Regions from separate parts of the Pseudoalteromonas spongiae UST010723-006 genome, predicted to be linked through region 2. Evidence: predicted binding sites of a transcription regulator. Region 2 holds the regulator's gene; the other holds the start of a gene.
The links. Region 2 encodes FliA, which starts transcription of late flagellar genes. Its sites were predicted from a motif close to CTAAAGNTNNNNNNNNNNNNGCCGATA; they were not measured.
Positions count from the first base shown of each region.

Region 1: PSPO_RS03960 (flagellin N-terminal helical domain-containing protein) is a predicted target of FliA. The motif match lies at 1,875-1,901, and genes of this name have one in related genera.

Region 1 is NZ_CP011039.1:843,244-847,442, forward strand. It holds gene PSPO_RS03950 (flagellin N-terminal helical domain-containing protein) at 1-605, shown strand, start outside; gene PSPO_RS03955 (flagellin N-terminal helical domain-containing protein) at 812-1,627, shown strand; gene PSPO_RS03960 (flagellin N-terminal helical domain-containing protein) at 1,959-2,777, shown strand; gene PSPO_RS03965 (flagellin N-terminal helical domain-containing protein) at 2,989-3,807, shown strand; gene PSPO_RS03970 (flagellin N-terminal helical domain-containing protein) at 4,016-4,199, shown strand, end outside.
Region 2 is NZ_CP011039.1:1,004,724-1,008,922, forward strand. It holds gene flhA (flagellar biosynthesis protein FlhA) at 1-6, shown strand, start outside; gene flhF (flagellar biosynthesis GTPase FlhF) at 28-1,410, shown strand; gene PSPO_RS04745 (MinD/ParA family ATP-binding protein) at 1,403-2,260, shown strand; gene PSPO_RS04750 (RNA polymerase sigma factor FliA) at 2,269-2,985, shown strand; gene cheY (chemotaxis response regulator CheY) at 3,036-3,419, shown strand; gene PSPO_RS04760 (protein phosphatase CheZ) at 3,436-4,199, shown strand, end outside.

The DNA of each region.
Region 1 (4,199 bases), 160 kb from region 2:
TTTCACTAGCGCAAACAGCAGAAGGTGCACTAGAAGAAACGTCAAACATGTTGCAACGTATGCGTGTTTTATCGATTCAATCGGCGAATGGTTCAAACACAGATTCAGACCGTGATGCACTACAAAAAGAGTTTGCTGAATTATCGGCAGAGATAGACCGTGTAGCAAGTGATACAACGTTTGGTGGTGTAAACATCTTAAATGGTACTTACGATACAGACTATCAAGTAGGGCCAGATGCTAACCAAACGATTCAGGTGAAAATTACCACCAACATGAACTCAACGGGTCTTGCACTTTCAGATGATTCAATTAGTACAGCAGCAGGTGCGCAAACAGCGATTACAGCACTAGATGATGCTTTATCAATCGTAAATGGTGTACGAGCTGACTTAGGTGCGAAGCAAAACCGTTTTAGTTCGACTATTCGTAACTTAAACAATGTTTCAGAAAACGTATCGGCGTCGAAATCACGCATAATGGATACAGACTTTGCGGCGGAGAGTGCAGGTCTTGCACGTAACCAGGTGTTACAGCAAGCATCAAGCTCAATGTTAGCTCAGGCAAATCAACAGCCACAAATCGCATTGTCGCTAATTGGTTAACACTCTCTCCTAGTTAATTAAGTTAGTACTCCCTCTCATATAAAAACGGCCAAATGGCCGTTTTTTACTTTTCGTTAAAAAAAATTAAAAAAAGCTAAAGGGTTTTAGGCGGCCGCCGATAACGAAGATGGGACAGAAAACTATCTGTAGCTTACTCTCTCTCTTGCAACTGATAGTTCCTATGTTAATTATTATTGGAGGCTCTCATGGCTTTAAGTGTTAACTCAAATATAATGTCTTTGAATTCTCAAAGACAACTCTCTCGTTCGAGTGAGGCATTATCAACATCATTCCAACGTTTATCGTCTGGTTTACGTGTAAACAGTGCGGCAGATGATGCGGCAGGTTTGCAAATTGGTACGCGTTTAAACTCGCAAGTACAAGGTTTAAACCAAGGTGCACGTAATGCAAACGATGGTATTTCACTATCGCAAACAGCAGAAGGTGCGTTGGAAGAAACCTCGAACATGCTGCAACGTATGCGTGTATTGGCAATTCAGTCAGCGAATGGTTCAAACACTGATTCGGATCGTGATGCACTGCAAAAAGAATTCACAGAGCTATCTGCTGAGATTGATCGTGTTGCAAGTGATACGAGCTTTGGTGGTGTAAATATTTTAGATGGTACGTACGACACAGACTTCCAAGTTGGTGCTGATGCAAACCAGACTATTACGTTAAAAGTAACGACAAATATGAACTCAACAGGACTTGCGCTTTCTGATGACTCTATCAGTACTGCTGCAGGCGCACAAACAGCTATAGGTGCACTAGATGATGCGTTGTCAACAGTGAACGGTGTACGTGCTGATCTTGGTGCGAAGCAAAACCGTTTTAGTTCGACTATTCGTAACTTAAACAACGTAGCAGAAAATGTAGCAGCGTCTAAGTCACGTATCATGGATACAGACTTTGCAGCAGAAAGTGCGGCATTGGCGCGTAACCAAGTATTACAACAGGCTTCAAGCTCAATGTTAGCGCAGGCTAACCAGCAGCCGCAAATTGCGTTGTCATTGCTGTAATAAATAGTAATCGTAATGCTTTTTATAGATCACACTGAGTGGTGTGATCTATAAATATTTGACTGAATAATATCCCTCCCATATAGCGTATTCATAGAGCCCAAACTAAACAATTACACCTCTAAACTAGAATAATCAGAACGAATCATGCTTCAAAATTAAAAGCATTTTGTGATTAAATTATTAAAGTAACTCTTTGTTTATTTGTTGGTTATTTTTCTTCTAGTGGCTTACTTGTAAAAATTGATTAAAGAATCTTTTTGACGTGTCGATATCTTAATCAAACGAGTTGTTTGGCGGTAAATACCGCAGATAGAAGAGGGCGAGAATCATGGCTTTATATGTAAATTCAAACATCACATCATTGAACGCACAGCGTCAATTATCAAATTCGACAAATGCGTTAAGCACGTCTTTTCAGCGTTTATCATCAGGTTTACGTGTTAACAGTGCAGCGGACGATGCAGCAGGTCTTCAAATTGGTACACGTTTACAATCGCAAGTAAATGGTGCAAATCAAGGCGCACGTAACGCGAATGATGGTATTTCACTAGCTCAAACAGCAGAAGGTGCACTAGAAGAAACGTCAAATATGTTGCAACGTATGCGTGTTTTATCGATTCAATCGGCGAATGGTTCAAACACAGACTCAGACCGTGATGCACTACAAAAAGAGTTTGCTGAATTATCGGCAGAGATAGACCGTGTAGCAAGTGATACAACGTTTGGTGGTGTAAACATCTTAAATGGTACTTACGATACAGACTATCAAGTAGGGCCAGATGCTAACCAAACGATTCAGGTGAAAATTACCACCAACATGAACTCAACGGGTCTTGCACTTTCAGATGATTCAATTAGTACAGCAGCAGGTGCGCAAACAGCGATTACAGCACTAGATGATGCTTTATCAATCGTAAATGGTGTACGAGCTGACTTAGGTGCGAAGCAAAACCGTTTTAGTTCGACTATTCGTAACTTAAACAATGTTTCAGAAAACGTATCGGCGTCGAAATCACGCATAATGGATACAGACTTTGCGGCGGAGAGTGCAGGTCTTGCACGTAACCAGGTGCTACAACAAGCATCAAGCTCAATGTTAGCCCAGGCAAATCAACAGCCACAAATCGCATTATCCCTAATTGGTTAACACTCTCTCCTAGTAAATCAAGTTAGTACTCCCTCTCTCATAAGAGCAGCCATTTGGCTGCTTTTTTTATTGTGTGATTTAAAAAAGTACAAAAAATTACAGGTTTTTTCTAAAGAAATTACTCCCACTGTCGATATAGTTTTTAGTTAAAGAAATTAATTAGATAACAGTTCTTTTTAGCATAATTGCTTAGAACTAGAGGGTGAACATTATGGCTTTATATGTAAATTCAAACGTCACATCATTGAACGCACAGCGTCAATTATCGAATTCAACAAATGCGTTAAGCACGTCCTTCCAACGGCTGTCATCTGGTTTACGTGTTAACAGTGCAGCAGATGATGCGGCCGGTCTTCAAATTGGTACACGTTTACAGTCGCAAGTAAATGGTGCAAACCAAGGCGCACGTAATGCAAACGATGGTATTTCACTATCGCAAACAGCGGAAGGTGCACTAGAAGAAACCTCGAACATGCTGCAGCGTATGCGTGTTCTGGCAATTCAATCAGCGAATGGTTCAAATACAGCATCAGATCGTGCAGCACTGCAAAAAGAGTTTTCTGAGCTATCGAGTGAAATTGACCGTGTAGCAAGTGATACAACGTTTGGTGGTGTAAATATTTTAGATGGAACATTTACAGCTGATTTCCAGGTTGGTCCAGATGCGAACCAAGTGATCAATGTCGCTATCGCAACAAGTATGGGGGCAACAGGTTTAGCTGTAAACGATGACACAATTGCGACTGCATCTCAGGCTCAGACAGCGATTACCGCAATTGATGACGCTTTGTCTACGGTAAATGGTATACGTGCAGATCTCGGTGCGAAGCAAAACCGTTTTAGCTCGACTATTCGTAACTTGAATAATATTTCTGAAAATGTGTCAGCGTCTAAGTCACGTATTTTAGATACGGACTTTGCGGCTGAAAGTGCAAGTCTTGCGCGTAACCAGGTGTTACAACAAGCATCGAGCTCAATGTTAGCTCAGGCAAATCAACAGCCTCAGATAGCATTGTCGCTAATTGGTTAATACTCTCTCCTAGTTAATCAAGTTAGTACTCCCTCTCATAAAAAAAAGCGGCCTAATGGCCGCTTTTTACTTTTTGTTAAAAAGTTTAAAAAAAAGCTAAAGGGTTTTAGACGGGCGCCGATAACGAAGATGGGACAGAAAACTATCTGTAGCTTACTCTCTCTCTTGCTACTGATAGTTCCTATGTTAATTATTATTGGAGGCTCTCATGGCTTTAAGTGTTAACTCAAATATAATGTCTTTGAATTCTCAAAGACAACTCTCTCGTTCGAGCGAGGCATTATCAACATCATTCCAGCGTTTATCGTCTGGTTTACGTGTAAACAGTGCAGCAGATGATGCGGCTGGCTTACAAATTGGTACGCGTTTAAACGCGCAGGTACAAGGTTTAA
Region 2 (4,199 bases):
CAGTGATAAGTAGAGACGAGGTGTCACATGAAAATTAAACGTTTTTTTGCTAAAGATATGCGCAGCGCGTTGAATGAAGTAAAGCATGAGCTAGGTCCTGATGCAGTTATCATGTCAAATAAGCGCATGGCTGATGGTGTTGAAATTGTGGCAGCTGTTGATTATGAAAAGTCAGTGCAAGCTGCACCTGCAGCGCCTAAGTTAAGCGAAGAAAAGCCTCGTTTTAGTAATAATTTTGTTAAGCCAAAACCACAAACAGCGACCCCTGAAAAACAAGCAGCGGTAGCAGATAGTTTATCGGCATTACTTGAGCGCCAAGCGAAAAAATCACCTCAATTTGATAAAGCACCTGAGCCAAAGCAGCCTCGTAATTGGTTTGATGACGATGATTCACTCACATCGACACAGCAAGATGCCCTTGATAGCTTTGCTAAGCCAAAGCAACAAAGCAGTTATGGCAACCAAGCTCAGTCGCTTGATGAAATGCAAGCAATGCGTGATGAAATGGCATCGATCAGACAGTTACTTGAGCACCAACTTTCTGGCTTAATGAATGAAGATATGGCGCGCCGTGACCCAACTCGTGCTCTTTTACTCGACCGTTTGAAAGGTATGGGTATCAGTGAAGCAGTAGCGGACCAGCTTGCGTGTTTTATTCCAGATGACGTTGCACCGCGTCAAGCGTGGCAAGAAACACTTAATATGCTGAGCAAACAGCTATACACTGCAAATAATGAGATTTTGCGTCGTGGTGGCGTATATGCGCTAGTTGGTCCTACTGGTGTAGGTAAAACTACCACAGTTGCAAAGCTAGCTGCACTTGGCGCACAAAAATTTGGCGCCAACAATATCGCACTAATCACAACAGATACTTATCGTATTGGCGCATATGAGCAATTATCGACTTATGGTCGTATTATTGGCTGCCCAGTAAAGCAAGTTAAAAATGCAGAAGAACTCACTGAAATTCTTTATCATTTAAGAAATAAGCGTCTAGTATTAATTGATACAGCAGGAATGAGCCAACGAGATATACGTTTGACTGAACAACTCAACACCTTAATGCGCAATAGCCGAGTAGATATTCGCAGTTACCTTGTGTTAAGTTCAACAGCACAGCTTGAAGTACAGCAAGAGGCGATTAAACAGTTCAAACAGGTACAGTTAAGTGGTTGTATCTTCACAAAACTTGATGAATGTCTAAGTTTAGGTGAAATTATCAGTGTAGCCATTCAAAATCGTCTGCCAATAGGCTATCTTACCAATGGGCAGCGTGTACCAGAGGACATTCGTGTGGCAAATGCGGAAAAATTGGTCAGCAAAGCTCAGCAGTTGTATGCAAAACGAACAAACGCGCAAGCAAGACGTGCATCAAGCATGGCGCATCAAGCAGTAGGAATGTATGATTAACCCAGAATTAGATCAAGCTAGTGGCCTGCGGAAAATGAAAAACAACAACAAGGCTGTAAAAGTAATTGCGGTAACTGGAGGTAAAGGGGGAGTTGGTAAAACCAATGTCTCTCTAAACATGGCAATCGCCATGGCTCAGCAAGGCCAAAAAGTACTGGTACTCGATGCCGATTTGGGTTTAGCAAACTGTGATGTAATGCTGGGTTTGCGTGTAGAGCGTAATCTTTCTCACGTGCTTTCAGGTGAATGTGACCTCGAAGATATCTTAGTTGAAGGGCCGTATGGTATGAAAATTGTACCTGCGACATCTGGCTCTCAAAATATGGTGGAATTAACACCATCTGAACACGCTGGCCTTATTCGCGCTTTTGGCGAATTAGACTCACACTATGATGTATTAGTCGTTGACACTGCGGCCGGTATTTCAGATATGGTGCTTAGTTTTTCTCGCGCTTCACAAGATGTGCTTGTTGTTGTGTGTGATGAACCAACATCAATAACCGATGCTTACGCACTGATTAAAGTGTTAAGCCGTGAGCACGGTGTGTACAAATTTAAAATAGTTGCGAACATGGTACGCAGCTTAAAAGAAGGCCAAGAGCTTTTCGCAAAATTATCAAAAGTAACCGACCGCTTTTTAGATGTATCGCTTGAGCTAGTCGCAACAGTTCCATTTGATGAAAATATTCGAAAAGCGATTCGTAAACAAAAAACCATTGTTGACGTATTTCCAAAATCGCCTGCAGCAATTGCGTTCAAAGCACTTGCAACTAAAGCGGCGAGCTGGCCAATTCCAAATCAGCCGTCAGGACACCTAGAGTTTTTCATTGAGAAACTGGTTAGTAATTAGGAACGCCTATGAAAAGAACCGCTGCCTATGCTAATCAAAATCAATTATCGCAACTTGTCGAACAGCATACGCCGTTGGTTAAACGCATTGCCTACCATATTTTAGCGCGTCTGCCGGCGAGCGTTATTGTCGAAGACCTCATTCAGGCAGGCATGATAGGATTAATCGAGGCTGCTAAGAACTTTGATGGCAGTAAAGGTGCGAGCTTTGAAACCTATGCGGGTATTCGTATTCGCGGTGCAATAATTGATGAAACGCGTAAAGGAGATTGGGTACCTCGCTCAGTACATAAAAACGCCCGTGAAGTCGCCGCGGTCATCAATCAGCTAGAATCATCACTCGGACGTGAACCAAAAGACAGTGAAGTAGCTGAAAAACTTGATATTACGTTAGATGAGTACCATCATATTCTAAGGGATATAAGCAATGGTAAAATTATCGGCATTGAAGATCTCGGTGTTGATGAAGATGTCATCGACGCAGGGCTCGGCAATAAAGAACAAAATCCATTAGTTGATATTCAACAGGATAAATTTAATAAAGCGTTAGTAGAGGCAATACAAACTTTGCCAGAAAGAGAAGCGTTAGTGCTGTCACTTTACTACAATGATGAAATGAATTTAAAAGAAATTGGGCTAATTCTTGAAGTGAGTGAATCAAGAGTGAGCCAAATACATAGTCAGGCCATGGTGCGCCTTAAAGCAAAAGTCCATGACTGGATATAGAATAAAAGTAGTAAGTAAACAATTAGGTGCATACCTCACTGGAGGATATTTTGGATAAAAACATGAAAATTCTTGTAGTTGACGACTTTTCAACGATGAGAAGAATCATTAAAAACCTGTTAAGAGATCTTGGTTTCACAAACGTGCAAGAAGCAGACGACGGTAGCACTGCGCTACCAATGCTGCAAAACCAAGAGTTTGACTTTGTAGTTACGGATTGGAATATGCCAGGTATGCAAGGTATAGATTTGCTGCGCGCGATTCGCGCGGATGACAGTCTAAAACACATACCGGTACTAATGGTAACTGCCGAAGCCAAAAAAGAGCAGATCATTGCTGCAGCGCAAGCAGGTGTAAACGGTTATATCGTTAAACCATTTACAGCAGCAACGCTTAAAACAAAGCTTGATAAAGTTTTTGAGCGTTTAGGCTAACGGGAAGGAGAGGTTTATGTCAGCAAGTGCTGCGCCTCAAATTACCTTAGAACAAGCTAAGCAGCTAGTTGCGTTTCTTGAAAACGATGAGCAACAACAAGCGCAAGAGCTGCTAAAGCAAGTTACGGCAATTGAGCAAGATGAATTATTTGGTGAGGTAGGCAAACTAACTCGTCAACTGCATGATTCATTGAAAAATTTTCAACTTGATACCACTTTATCGGCGCTAACAACTGAGTCTATCCCTGACGCAAAAGAACGTCTCAATTATGTTATGGAAATGACAGAGCAAGCTGCGAATACAACGATGGACGCCGTTGAAGCATCGCTGCCTATTGCCGATAACTTGCAAACAGGTCTCAACAATATTAAGCCCAAATGGGACAAATTAATGTCGCGAGATCTTAAAGTTGGTGAGTTTAAAGTGTTATGTCATGAGCTAAACGGCTTTATGGACGAAGCAAAAACAAATTCTGATAAATTAAATGCATTAATGACAGAAGTGCTCATGGCCCAGGGTTACCAGGACCTCACAGGTCAAGTTATTCGACGCGTAATCGAGCTTGTCCGAGAAGTCGAGGATAGCCTGATTCATATGTTAACTGTGTTTGGCACACCTGTAGAACATGATGAATCGCCTGAAACGACAATACAACAAGAACAACAAATGGTTGCTGATGGTGAATTAGACCAAGTAGCTGAAGGTCCAATTATAAATGCTGAATCACGTGAAGATGTGGTTTCAGGTCAAGATGAAGTAGACGATCTGCTGTCTAGTTT